One region of the Paenibacillus sp. FSL H3-0469 genome, then DNA from elsewhere that is predicted to be linked to it. Evidence: predicted binding sites of a transcription regulator. Region 1 holds the regulator's gene; the other holds the start of a gene.
What was found. The regulator LexA, encoded in region 1, represses DNA repair genes until DNA is damaged. The targets are predictions, from matches to a motif close to CGAACATATGTTCG.

Region 1 (7,084 bases):
GTGGAACGTCTGCTTGAGATCAAGGCGTTGATTGAGAAGGGTGTTAACATTGCCGGCATCAAGCAGGTGATGAATCCTGTCTCGAAGGAATCTGAAGAAGCTACGGTTATTACCCCTGATACAGAGGTGAGACGTAGAGAGTTGTCTGATTCGCAGCTTCACCGTCTGCTGAAGCAGGAGCTGGTTTCCGGTAAAAGACCGGGACAAGTGTCTCTAATCCAAGGTGAGCTATCCCGGTTTTTTAATAAATAATATAGAGCTGTTGAAAGGGAGAGGGTAACGTGAGCTTTACTAAAGAGGATATTCTGCGCATTTCCAAGGACGAGAACGTCCGGTTTATTCGCCTGCAATTCACCGATTTGCTGGGAACAATCAAGAATGTAGAGATTCCTGTAAGCCAGCTTGAAAAAGCACTCGACAATAAAATGATGTTCGATGGCTCTTCCATCGAAGGTTATGTGCGGATTGAAGAATCCGACATGTATCTGTATCCGGACCTGAGCACTTGGGTTATCTTCCCTTGGGTGACTGACAGCCGTGTGGCACGTCTGATTTGTGATGTGTACATGCCGGATGGCACGCCGTTTGCCGGAGACCCGCGCGGTATCCTTAAGCGTTGTCTGCAGGAAGCGGAAGAAATGGGCTTCACCGCTATGAATGTTGGACCAGAGCCGGAATTCTTCCTGTTCAGAACAGATGAGAAGGGCAATCCGACTACAGAGCTGAATGACCAGGGTGGTTATTTCGATCTTGCGCCGATGGATCTTGGGGAGAACTGCCGCCGTGAAATCGTATTGACACTGGAAGAAATGGGCTTTGAAATTGAAGCCTCCCACCATGAGGTGGCTTCCGGCCAGCATGAAATTGACTTCAAATATGCCGATGCTATCAAGGCAGCGGATCAGATTCAGACCTTCAAGCTTGTCGTGAAGACGGTAGCCCGCCATCACGGCCTGCATGCAACCTTTATGCCTAAACCGCTGTTTGGTATGAACGGATCTGGTATGCACGCTCACCAATCCCTGTTCAAAGGCAAAGAGAATATGTTCTACGATGAGAGCGATAAGCTGGGCCTTAGCAAGACTGCCCGTTATTACATGGCAGGGATTCTGAAGCACGCACGTGCTTTTGCAGCGATCACTAACCCGACTGTCAACTCTTACAAACGTCTGGTGCCTGGTTATGAAGCACCTTGTTATGTAGCTTGGTCAGCAAGTAACCGCAGCCCGATGATCCGTATTCCGGCTTCGAGAGGACTTAGCACACGCGTTGAGGTTCGTAACCCGGACCCAGCAGCTAACCCTTACCTTGCACTGGCTGTTATGCTGAAGGCAGGTCTGGATGGAATCAAGCGTCAGCTCGATCTTCCAGCTCCTATCGACCGTAACATCTATGTGATGTCCGAAGAAGAGCGGATCGAAGAAGGCATTCCAAGTCTGCCAGCCGATCTGAAGGAAGCCCTGAACGAAATGATCCGCAGCCACGTGATCACAGAAGCCCTCGGCGAACACGCCCTGGCCCACTTCTACGAGCTGAAGGAAATCGAATGGGATATCTACCGCACCCAGGTCCACGAGTGGGAAAGAGATCAGTACATGACGCTTTACTAGGATACAGCAGCCCCCGGCGCTATACGCGCTGGGGGCTTTTTTGTGTTTGGTTGGCGGGAACAGTAGGGGCCAAAATTAATAGTGCCCACAAAATGCCCACAAATACTGGTGGGTGTTTATTCGAGGATTGATTTCATGTGGGCTTCATATTTCTCTAAGCGACTGGAATTGAAGCTTAGGAGTGTACCGGATTGGATCTGCCAATCATGAGGTTATTATGCGGACGGTTCAGGTCAGTGGGCTTGCCCAGGCTGTGGGAAATGGCATTACTTCACTGGATAAAGGGCCACTGTTTGAAAGTCTGAGGTGAAATGAGAGAAGTATAGGTCAAGGCCGAAGTCCATCGTTCCGACAGAATCACCAAGCGCAGCAATGAACCTTTAGATTGAATCGAATTTTTGAGCAAGGTTAATATCCTTAAGAACTGCTTCACCAAATTTTTTAATGTCTTTAATGCTGCTGTAATAAGAAAATTCTTTGGCTGAGGAAAAAACCGTGAGCAAAAATACTTCTTTATCAGGTTGTTGTATCCATTTCCATTCAAACGATTCATCATAATGTGAGAAATATCCATCATAAGAATCCATCGGGAAGTTATTGAGCATCTCAATAAATTTGTTTAATGTAAAATTAGTCCATCCTACTTCACTAGTCATGCTGTTTCCATCTTCAGTATTCGATACTATAAATCTACAGCCTTGATCAGGTCTATTATCATAATAAACAAATTTCATATTCAAATACTTATTACTGTTATAATAGTCTTTTAATTTAGCCACATTATAACCTCCGTTTATATTACAAGAACTAAGCAACGTTATAGTAGGTTGGTTCACTGATTCGTAAAACGATCTACTATATCAATGATATTATTACTTCATAGAAATATGTACAAACACAGAAGGCCAGGAAGCTTTTCCTGCCTTCTATTTTTTTGTCATGAATAAACCAAGCCACCATAAATAAGGGGCTAATAGTCCCCACCTGAGCGCGACGGAGTTGTTTTATATTGTGCTGAAGACATACCAAAAAAACAGGCTTCCCAAAAATAGCACAGCCGTCATGCCAAGAAGCACTCCAATAATGACTTTTTCAGATCTGTTATATTTCTTCACAATGATCCCCCGATGTTCTTAGATTATTCTTCAATAGGAACCGAGGACCGGAAGGCATACCATAGTAATCCATAAGCTAATCCGAAATAAAGGAGTATACCGAGTATGGATATGGACAGAAGAATGAGGATAACTTTATTTCCGTTCATACATTTACCTCCTAAATAAAAAAACTCTCCCGATTTTGAGTGTGGGGGAGAGAGTGAAGATGAAGACGGAGCAAAGCCCTTACATCATAATATAAAGGAATTAAAACTCCAAATCAAATCCTTTTACATACTATTCCATATCATATATACTTAACCAGAAGAGAATTCTAGTGGCAGACATGGGAGCGGATGATGAAGAATACATATAAGATTATTCTTTCGCTGATGCTGGTGCTGACGTTGATGGGTCAGGTGGCAGGAGCTGAAGGAGTGGCTGTGCCTGCGGAGACCCAAGAAAGGCTTGTGGAGCAATATGGGCTGGATGCGCCGCCTCTGCCGGTGTGGGATTGGAGCAGTGTTGATGTCGGGGCCAGTGGAATTACAGGTGGGATGCTGTTCGTGTACCGGATGATGTTGAATCCGCTGGGAGTCCTGTTGCAAGTGATGTTGTATATTCTGTAGCTGAGGGGGAAAAGAATGAATTCGCGTTATGATACGCCAAGTCCTGCACGCAGAGTCCGCAGGAGATCGGGCGGTAAGTCGTTACTGGTCCTTATTCTTGTTCTGGTTGTGATGGCTGTTACGAATCCGGGGAAGGAAGCATTCAGTGAGTATTCTGTAAAGAATCTGGAGAATACGCTTGATCAGGAAATAGGAGACGGAATTAGTAAGCTGGTGGCCCAGCCTGTAATTGAGTCTTTGACCAAGAGGGATAACTACATTTTGTTCTCAGTATTCAGTGTACCGGACCTTAAGAATACCAAATTTTTTACCGGGGATGGCGGGGCTACTAAGAAGTATATCGGATTGTTCAAAATCCTTTTTATCAAGCTGTAAATATGGTTTACATATTGTTCCATAACCCGGTATAATTGAATAGATTGTTGGGCTAAATCTATTATCATGGTTGTGGAACAAGGAGGAACGAAGTTGAATACGGCTTATAAAGTACTGTCCAGTGATGCTGATCTATTCGCTGCCGCACTGGCACAGGTACAGGTCTACGTCGTTCAGCTGGTTGATGGCAAACCGCATGTGATTGCTGATTATGCCGGACCTGTACAGAAATGGACACCGGAGTACATAGTGCTGGCCGGAATGACTTATAGACGCGATGAATTTGAATTCCGGGTACGGTTGAACAAAAAGTAAGCAGATTACCTGTCCGCTGCTTGCAGCTCTAACATTACTGCCGAATCACACAAGCTTTGGAGCGATTCTTGGCATCTCTTATACTATCCAAGTGTAAAAGAGGTGTAAAGATGAGCCAAAGAGAACGTAACCGGATTCGCAGAGCCATTAATGTCCTGCTGACACAGCGGGCTGTCCTGCTGGAGAGACTGGAAGAAATCAATGAGAATCTGCGCAGAGTGCCTAGAGGTTCGCGGGCCAGAAGAGAGCTGCTGGCAGCCAGAGAATCGATCCGCGAGGCCATCCGTTTGAATACGGTGGCTATCCGTCTATTGAGAAGTGTGCTGTAGTCTGTATCCGCTCTAATTCATAGGAGTCACAGGAACCCTTGGGCCGCAATCTGGCGTCTCAAGGGTTTTTGTGACGTTCCTATTCCCGGATGGTGACAAGGATACCTATGGGAACAAGGGCGGCCAGGGCGAGTACATCTGCGTTATACATACGAATACAGCCGTGAGAGACCATGTGGCCGATGGAGGATGGGTCATTGGTTCCGTGGATGCCGTAATGCGGCTTGGACAGTCCCATCCAGAAGGCACCGAACGGGCCACCCGGATTGGGCTGCTTGTTAATGATGGTGTATTCGCCTACAGGGGAGACGGTTAACATTTTGCCGATGCCGACAGGGAAGCCTCTGGTGACAACGTCATTATCCAGCAGGTACAGCATGCGCTGTGACAGATCGACGATAATTCGATAATTGGGCATACAGATCAGCACTCCTTTATAACAGGATATGTGCGGAGCGGTACAGCGGTTCACAGAAAAAGTGGCCAAAAAGGAGAATGCAAACATTTGTTCGCGCTCTGCTTTTTGGCCACTTTACGAAATGAAATGAACAGAAAACAGGCTGCTTCGCATGGTGCGGAGCAGCCTGTTCTTAAGCGGGGAGTAGATTAGTGGATATCGCGGAATAATCCGATGACCCGGCCCAAAATCGTAACGCGGTTAAGGCGGAGAGGCTCGTACGCCGGATTCTCCGGCTGCAGCCTGATATGATCCCGTTCCTTGTAGAAGGTCTTGACCGTTGCTTCATCTTCTTCGGTCATCGCTACAACAATATCGCCATTGTCGGCAGTTTGCTGCTGGCGTACGATGACATAATCCCCATTCATAATTCCGGCATCCACCATACTGTCACCAAGGACAGAAAGCATAAATACCTTGTTATCGCCTACATAATGAGCAGGCAACGGGAAGTAATCCTCAATATTCTCTGTTGCAGTAATAGGAACACCAGCTGTAACCTTACCCACTACCGGGATGCGGGTAACGGTCTGGACGAATTGATGCACATTCTCTGAATCTTCCTGGCCGAGCAATTCAATCGCACGCGGCTTCGTAGGGTCACGGCGGATCAGGCCCTTCTTCTCAAGCCGGTCCAAGTGACCATGCACAGTAGAACTGGAGGCCAGGCCGACAGCCTCGCCAATCTCGCGGACAGACGGAGGATAACCCTTGCTGCGGACTTCATTACGTATAAATTCCAGGATCGCCAGCTGACGACTAGAAATCTTTGACATCGGTATCAACCCCATATACTATGTTTGGGAAAATTATAACATAGAACTTCCGTTCGTACAAACATAAGTTCTAAAATGAGGAAAAAACGAGAACGGAAATAAAGAGAACAAACGTTCCGAAAAAACTCTTGTTCGAAACACATGTTCGTGTTATATTATTTTCGAAAGCAAGAACATGTGTTTGGAGGATGATGATCATGTTAAAGTATAGTACCTACAACAGCATCTACAATAATGAGGATATCAAGGTGTCTGCTCCCGGTAATCCAACTGCTCATAGTAATGTAACCAAGGTCAAGGATGCGATTCTTCATAGTCTCACTGTGCTATCATCACTATTCCGTCAGGTCAGCCTGATGAAGATGGTCCTGGTGCTGATGCTTGTCATTTCTGGATTCACTGTAGTGGGCAATGTTTTTGCCGGTTCGGTCTCTTCACTGAAGCCCGATAAGCGGATCGTAGTCGAACGCGGAGATACCTTATGGAGCATTGCGTTAAGTAACAAGCCTGAGGACATGAGGACAGCCGTATATATAGAAGGAATAATGAAGACGAATCATTTGGAGAACAGCGTCATTAAGGCCGGAGATATTCTGACTTTACCTTTATATTGAAGGATTGTGTCAGACTAATGATCGACTCGGAGAGCTTTCAGGGGGTAGACCTTGACAAGCTCTTTTTCTCATGGCAAAGTTAAAATGAATTTAGAGGGAGGGAAACGTATTGAATATTGACGAATTGGTCGCACGCATCAATGAATTGGCACGCAAAGCTAAGAACGGCGGCCTGAATGAAGAGGAACTGGCTGAACGTGCCAAGCTCCGCGAGATTTACCTGGGGAATATCCGCACTAACTTTCGGGCCCAGCTTGATACTATCGAAATTGTGGACAATCCGGAGCATGAAGAGGGCAATAACGGACTTAAGCATTAGCCTGTTGCCTTTTCATAGATAATACAGGATGACTAGGGGGAACTTACATGGCCCGTTCTTGGGAAAGAATGGTTCAACGCAACACGAAGCAAATTAACCAGCAAAGAAAGAAGCAGGGGAAGGACTCTATTTACACTTCCAGCACTAAGACTGCCGCGAAAAGCATCGATATTTTCAAAGGCCGCAATATTGTATTCCCCGTAGTACTGATGCTGCTTGGCATCATGTTCTGGGTGGTCGGCTCGATTGACGAAGCTAAAGGAAGCGGTATTCTGGCCAACTGGCTGGGTGTAGTGCTGTACTTCCTGCTCGCTGCGCTGCTGTTCTTCCGCCGTCCGTTCCTTAAGGTTGAGCGTGCGCGTATCTCTACTATTAAATACAACCGCGAACGTTTCCTGGCTGCGGCGGATATTGAGAAGATCACTTTATCGCGCAGTGTAGTTACCATTAAGTATAAGGGTAAGCGCAAGCAGTGGATTTTCTCCAAGCTGATTAACCGTTATGACACCGCTGCGATGGGGGAACGTCTGGAGCAGTTCGCCAAGAACAACAATATTGAACTA
Region 2 (7,084 bases), 1.3 Mb from region 1:
GCTCGATTTCTTCGACATCCTTGCCGATCAGCCCGCTCTTCACCATAATCCGCTGGGACGTAATCGTATATTTGGTGGTATTCAGCCCGATCAGCCCCTTGAGACGGTCGGAGATGCCGGCAGGCTTGCCCTGCCATAATTCTTGTTCGGGACCGGAGCTATGGCCAGACGCCGGACGGCGTGCTGTTGCCGGAGAACCGGCCTCTTCTGTGCTTGCCCCGCATTCCCCGCAGAATTTGGCACCTTGCTTGTATTCCGCACCACATACTGTGCAATAAGCCATGATAGATCTTCCTCTCCTTGAACGGATAAATTCATTATAGTATAACAGCAATTGCCAGTCATCAAATGGTTATTGATCGCCATTTCTCCCTATGAATACGCTTAACTTCTGACATATGTTTCATTACGCCGACTTTTACATTAATTTCATTTGCACTTAACAAAAAACGATATTATTCTGTTAAGTGGAGGGATATTAACTATGAGACAAGCTTTACTTACAGGACTGCTAATGGCCGTCATGATCCTCAGTGCCTGCGGCAATAACAGCACCGAACCGGCTTCCCCGGAAGCGGTGCAGGAGACGGTACAGAACTTTTACAATGAAATGTCGAAATTCGACGAAATGGGCAAATCCTCGCTAGAGAACTTCAACACCACATTCACCTCTTATTCCACCGGACAAGCGACAGACAAAGAATTCCAGAAGGCTGTAGACAGCTTCCAGGATACCGCCTCCGAGCTTGCAGATCATGTGAACGATATCAAGATTGCGGGCGGCTTGCCGGATACGATCGAGAAGCTGCTTAGAGATTCGGTGATTGCTTTCAAGAGTGCCTATCAGATTAAGGAGAAGGCTTCCAAGAGCGCAGTATCGCCCGATGTGACCGCCGAGGAATTCAATGAGATGAATCAGCAGGCGGACGTAGCCATGCTCTATGGCATCTCCAAGCTGAATGAAGCCAGAGAAGCCGCCGGACTGATTGAGCCGGAGCAATCCGTACCAGGAACTGTGTCAGATGCAGGCACAGATGCCAAGCAGGAACCGGGTACCGGAAGCGCAGGGACTTCGTCAGTGAAATAAGCAGAGACAAGGCTTGTTATACGCCAAAGGATTCAGATGAAGACGCTGTACAGCATTACTGTAGGCGTCTTTTTGCTGCCGATTGAATTATTGGTCCAATCTTTTTGAGAAGTACTTAGGGGCTTCCCTGAAACCTTGTCTTTCATAAAATGTATGAGCCGCTATTCTTCTGGCATGGCAATGAACCTGGATACTGGCACATCCTCTTCGGGTGGCGGAAGCTGAAGCGGATTCCACTAATTCCTGTCCAATTCCCTTACTTCTAGCTGAGGAGTCCACAACCAGATAACTAATGGAGGCGATATCTTCTCTCATGCCCAGTTGCGGGATATAATGCAGGGAAAGACAGGCGATAACACCTCCTTCCGCTTCATAGACCATTAACTCCTCATTGGGGTCAGCAAGAAGTCTTTCTATATTCTCTTTCATATAAAGCCCGGTATCCGGATAACCTAACTGCGTCAATAGTCTGGAAATACCCTCTCGATCCTCCACATTTGCTGCTCTAATCATAAATATCATCTCCGTTCTTTCTACACCTTTCCCCTAATGATGGCATCAGATTAGCTAAATTACTAGAACCACAGTATGGCTGTTTTCATGCAGGTGTGGTGCTAGCTCAACCCTTTGTTATGATCAGTTGAAGCCCTTCTTCTGCGTCCTTGCTCTGACATTAATTTCTGCTTGCTTAACAAGCTGAATCGCGGATATAATACAAACATACGTTCTGTTTATGAGCGGAAAGATGATGTAGTCCGGGTTATAAACATCAGAGTGGGGGAATAGCAATGGGCAAGAAGCTTGAAGCGGGCGGTCTGCGGGAGAGCAGCCGAAGCATGTTGACGGAGCATAAGGGCGGGATCAGGAGGGACGAACGGGAGACCTGGCATAGCCTGAGGCCGGTGCTGGATGAGCAGAAGCTGGAGGAGATTGAGCATACGCTGGCCTTATCGCTACGGAGTCATGTGCGGGTAACGCTGGTGCTGTATGGTTCTCAGGAGCAGGTGAAGCTGAGCGGGTTCGTGACCTCCATTCACACCCACTCGCGGGAATTCAAGCTGCAGTGGGCGGAGGAATGGAAGTGGCTGCTTGTAGATGACATTGTGGAGGCTTATATTGTCTAAAAGGTAAGCTCTCTGCCTGGGATCAGCACGGGCACGCCTCATTTACTTGCTGCGGTGTCCATCCGTCTTCTCATAGGCAATCAGCGTGACTTCCGGGTTCCCGGTCATCCGGGCAATCTCCGATTCAGCCTGGCGGATCACCTCCACGACATCCTCCTGGTCGCTAAGCGGGGCTATTCTGTAGCTGTCGCTGTGTATCTCCATGTTCAATCCCCCCTTTCCGTTAGAATGACCTGACTTGCGGTCTGCATTCTTATTCTGGCCTGTAGGTGCACAGTTCATCCGGGGAGATAAGGTGCTACACAGCTTCATTTTGTGAAAAAAATGGTCATCGGCGTAAGCCGCCCGGCCAAAGCGGGCATATACTATACCAGGGGGTGAGTAGATGCTTACTTTGGAGCAAGTCAAGCAGAAGTCGGCCGCAAGGCTGGCGAAGCTGCATCCGGCTGTGCTGGCCGGGGCGAACGAGCTGATTAGACGGAGCTATAACCGGGGGGTACCGATCCTCATTACGCAGGGCATGCGCACGATAGCGCAGCAGAATGAGCTATATGCTCAAGGGAGAACCAAGAAGGGCGACATTGTAACGAATGCCCGGGGAGGCGACAGCTACCATAATTACGGACTGGCAATAGACTTTGCGCTGCTGCTGCCGGATGGCAGGAATGTGTCTTGGGATATGACCCGTGACGGGGACGGCGACAAGGTGTCAGACTGGCAAGAGGTAGTGCAGGAGGGGAAGAAGCTGGGGTTCGAATGGGGCGGGGACTGGACCTCCTTCAAGGATTACGCTCATCTGCAGATGAGCTTCGGCCTTAGCATCCAGGACCTGAAGGCAGGCAGACGGCCTACTGCCCAGCAGAGTGCAGCTGCACTAAGCCGTATAACCGGAGGTGAGCCAGAGGTGAACAAGGATATCCCGGTAAATATTACGCTCAATGGAAAGAAGCTGACGACCGGCGTCATGGACGATGCGGTAACCTATGCGCCTGTACGTGCGGTTGCGGAAGCACTTGGAGCCAAGGTCACGTATAATGCGTCCAGCAAGACCGTGAACATTGTGAAGGAATAACTTCTCTGCATAGATGCTGTCCCGGATGGGGAAATTATCAGCGATTAACCACATCCATGAAGGGGGCACAACATTTTGAACAAGCTGATCACAAGTCTTGCCTGCGGTACGGTCCTGTCCATGAGTCTGCTCGGAGCAGGTGACATCTCCGCAGCAGCTCCGGGCGGTATGACAACTACGACTCCGGGCGTTATGAGCACCACCGCTCCAGGCATGAACAACATGTCTACTGACGGCCGGATGGGCAACATGGGCAATATGGATGACCGGATGATGGACGGCCGGGGCAACACCATGATGAATGAGACCAGAGATTCCATGCACAAGACCGAAAACATCATGAAGGACAAAATCCGTACCGGGAACAACAGCTCTGTCTCCCCGCTGTCCAACGACATGCCTACCGGCAGATATCGGGCACAGAGCACGACCACCACAGACAATAACGATAACCGCTCCAACTGGGGCTGGCTCGGTCTCGTCGGTCTCCTGGGTCTGGCTGGCATGCGCAGCAGAACCGGCGAGCGCGACCGCCACTAGGATTTGGCCGTGGACAACAAGCCCGTATCAGCTTTGGCTGACCGGGCTATTTTTTTGAGGACAGGGAAAACAGGAAATATTTATTGCGTATCCACCTAATACGTGCTATTATATTTCTTGTCGCGTAAGAACGCGCAATACCATGCCGGGGTGGCGGAACAGGCAGACGCACAGGACTTAAAATCCTGCGGTACGTGAGTACCGTACGGGTTCGACCCCCGTCCTCGGCATATATAGTAGTAGGGAAAGACGCATTCTGCTGAATGCGTCTTTTCTATACATACAGAACAGAAAAAGGATAATGTAATTGAAGAATCGAATTAAGCAGGAGACGAAATCTGTAATTCATTGAAGAGGTAAAGAGCATCTTTGAATCCTTGCAGATAGATGGAGCGTTCTAGAATGGCTTGGAGCGATAATTGGGCATCCTCGTACAGGAATGAAGCCCTCTGCTGCTCCTCTGGCAGAGCTATCCTAAGTTGCCGGAAGCACTCACTGCTTTCCAGAAGAAGCTGTTTATAGATAGGATCATTGTCCAACAGTTCACGGTACATCCTTTCAAGCCGGATACGAATTAGTGGGTCGGTTAAGGATTCTAAAGATTCATACAAACCATGCACCTCCAAATAATTAACTTTATAAGGTCATTATATAACTCTGTGAAGTTAATTGTAAAGTTAATTTTTAACTTTGTAAGGTCAATCCATCGTCTGTAATCATCATTCATACTAATAGCTGGAGGGGAACTTCTTGTTGAAAAGCAATCTAAGAATGCTAATGGCCGAGCATCAGATCGACGATATTACTGAATTAATGGAGAAATCAGGGTTAAGCCGGAATTCAATCAATAAGCTGTATAGAGGAAACGACTTAGAAACGATTAAGCTAGAAACACTGTTTAAACTTTGTGATACGTTTCAATGTAAGCTGTCGGAGTTGATTGAGTACAGTCCTGATAAATAAGATTGTTATAGTGTAGCTGAGAGGGTGCCGATAAAAGGTACTCTTTTTTGTTTTATAGCAGCGGCTAAGGAATTCTATTCCTATGATATCCCCATCCGCTATGAGATGTTTTTGTCAGATTAAAATCCTCTATTGAGCAGCTCCGAGTCACCGCTCGGGTGAGCACAAATGAGCGAGGTACTACAGCGTCCTATCGCTGCATGGATACTTCCCTAGGGTGGACGATCGCGGTGTTAAGTGAGCCTATGGAGATGACTTCTTTGAAGATGAGGCGGTTCTTTGTATGGAGGAAAAGGCAGATGAAGTGTTCTTTTTGTTCAAAACAGTGAAAGTTGCCGAGCTTTTCCCATAAAGACACTAACTTTTGTTCTGATACATTCATTAGGTCTGTAACTGTAGGAAAAGCTCGAAAAGCTCTTGCGCAGCTGTTATTGCTTTCCCTTAATGATTCAGAGACTAATTGCCTTAAATCATGTTCCTTAGCCTGTCGCGTAATGCTAAACCTCCCCAAGAATTTCTGATTATCATATGTATAATATAGATTTCAAATTTTCAAATTTACGACATATTTACAAAACACCCTTAAATAGAACACTTGTTTGGGAGGAGATGGTAGGTTATTGACGAATTATGTATTTTGACTTAGTCCTAAAGTCTTAAAATTATGGAAGAAATTTAGATTACCACTAACAAGAGGCTATTTTCAGAACGCAGTTAAAAAAGAAAATAAGAGAGTGGATTTTATATGACTTATATTTGCTGATAGTTTTTGAACTGGTCTCCTATTCTTACAAATAAAGACACCCATTGTTTGATCAATCCTGCAAAATATATGGGGTGTGGTTGATAAATTAAAAGTGGGATTACATAGACAGTAATCCGTTATGATTTTTATGAAACCGATAAAAGTTGATTTTTTTAAAAAAACTACTGGAGACTATTTCATGTTAAATAAACTTAGACTCGATCAAACTAAAAGATTTGAGCGACATCTTGCCTTGGAAGAAATAACAAATATGTTATTGCATTTTTTTAAAGGAAATGCCTCCTATTTATCAATTGGTGCCGAACAGGGCAGTATTGATAAATGGGATGATTTTGTTATTGAAAAAAATGGTGGTGGCAATATTTATATACAAGCTAAGAGGCAAACAACGGGTTTCTCCTCTGATGCAATTATAAGAAATACATATATTCAAGGAAAAAGAGCTGGTGCTTTTAGAGATTTGTCACCTCTTGACGAGTCGATAGAAAGTCTTGCGAATTGGATTAAAACAGTTGATTTTAGTTCTCTTAACATTAAAGACGAGTTTTGGCTTGTACTCCCAAACGATTCAATAAAAATAAAGACTGAACTTGAAATTAGACATTTAAGAAATCTCTTTGAAAATCAGTTTAAAAGTGTTACAACTTCGGGTGACCTAGAGAATTTAGCCTCGGTGGATAAGAATGCTAAAAATATATATAATTGGCTAATCAGTTGGTGTGGTTTCGATGGATGGGAACACATTTTAAAACTCATACGGGTTTTAAAAATAAAAACCCCCGGTCAGGAACCAGACATTATATGCCGTGTGAAAAACAACCTTAACTATGTATTTCAACCTAACGAAGTTGATAAGGTGATCTCATTAATATTTTCGTATATGGATGAAAATGAAACATTCTCCGGCGCAATAAGGCCACGACAATTGTTGTATCAAATACAAGAATATTTACTCCCTGATATAGAAAAGTGGACATTATTTCAAAATAATGACTCGACTTGGCATATATCTGGAATAAATGATCTGCAAAATAATTCTGTATTTGAAAGACCAGCAGTTATAATTCCTTCATTATGGGCTGCAGGAAACCCCAATGTACGTAAGTTGAAAATTGAGGGAGCAAGTATTGAAAATTGCCATGTAACAAACAGTCTAATGCGCCTTTTATTACATCCCCATGGTTCATTTGATATTATTTGCTCTGATAAATCTAGTTGGGAAAGCATCATTAAAAATAAAACTGGTGGAACGCTTGGAGTAACTAAAAATGATCTAAATGGTTTACGGATTTTGGATGGGCTAACTCCACTAATCCAAGGTGAAAGAAAAGGGTTGTTGACAATAGATGACCAGGAACAGTATGCCAATGAATTGCATGTAGAAATGTATAAGCGAAGTTTTGAACTTATAAGCAGCGGAATATCAAATAATATACGAAATATGACAAGTGGTGATCTAAGAACGGAAGTCGAAAAAAGATGGAGTAATTGGAAGCATATACTGGAAAATAGTATAGATGAACAAAAAAAAC

Region 2: a site for LexA is predicted at 1,803-1,816, ahead of NSS83_RS10580 (YolD-like family protein). Genes of this name have one in related genera too.

The regions. Positions count from the first base shown of each region.
Region 1 covers NZ_CP150302.1:1,112,387-1,119,470, reverse strand. Annotated here, with positions in the region: gene NSS83_RS04810 (MerR family transcriptional regulator) at 1-252, shown strand, start outside; gene glnA (type I glutamate--ammonia ligase) at 282-1,610, shown strand; gene NSS83_RS04800 (hypothetical protein) at 1,991-2,389, opposite strand; gene NSS83_RS04795 (hypothetical protein) at 3,064-3,336, shown strand; gene NSS83_RS04790 (hypothetical protein) at 3,352-3,711, shown strand; gene NSS83_RS04785 (hypothetical protein) at 3,805-4,026, shown strand; gene NSS83_RS04780 (hypothetical protein) at 4,137-4,355, shown strand; gene NSS83_RS04775 (L,D-transpeptidase) at 4,435-4,773, opposite strand; gene lexA (transcriptional repressor LexA) at 4,962-5,588, opposite strand; gene NSS83_RS04765 (LysM peptidoglycan-binding domain-containing protein) at 5,786-6,202, shown strand; gene NSS83_RS04760 (DUF896 domain-containing protein) at 6,312-6,521, shown strand; gene NSS83_RS04755 (hypothetical protein) at 6,569-7,084, shown strand, end outside.
Region 2 covers NZ_CP150302.1:2,439,857-2,446,940, reverse strand. Annotated here, with positions in the region: gene NSS83_RS10595 (PH domain-containing protein) at 1-283, opposite strand, end outside; gene NSS83_RS10590 (hypothetical protein) at 485-1,087, shown strand; gene NSS83_RS10585 (GNAT family N-acetyltransferase) at 1,175-1,600, opposite strand; gene NSS83_RS10580 (YolD-like family protein) at 1,876-2,211, shown strand; gene NSS83_RS10575 (hypothetical protein) at 2,254-2,415, opposite strand; gene NSS83_RS10570 (M15 family metallopeptidase) at 2,597-3,283, shown strand; gene NSS83_RS10565 (WGxxGxxG family protein) at 3,359-3,823, shown strand; tRNA gene NSS83_RS10560 (tRNA-Leu) at 3,968-4,053, shown strand; gene NSS83_RS10555 (hypothetical protein) at 4,144-4,434, opposite strand; gene NSS83_RS10550 (helix-turn-helix transcriptional regulator) at 4,595-4,786, shown strand; partial or broken gene NSS83_RS10545 (JAB domain-containing protein) at 4,896-5,138, opposite strand; gene NSS83_RS10540 (ABC-three component system protein) at 5,731-7,084, shown strand, end outside.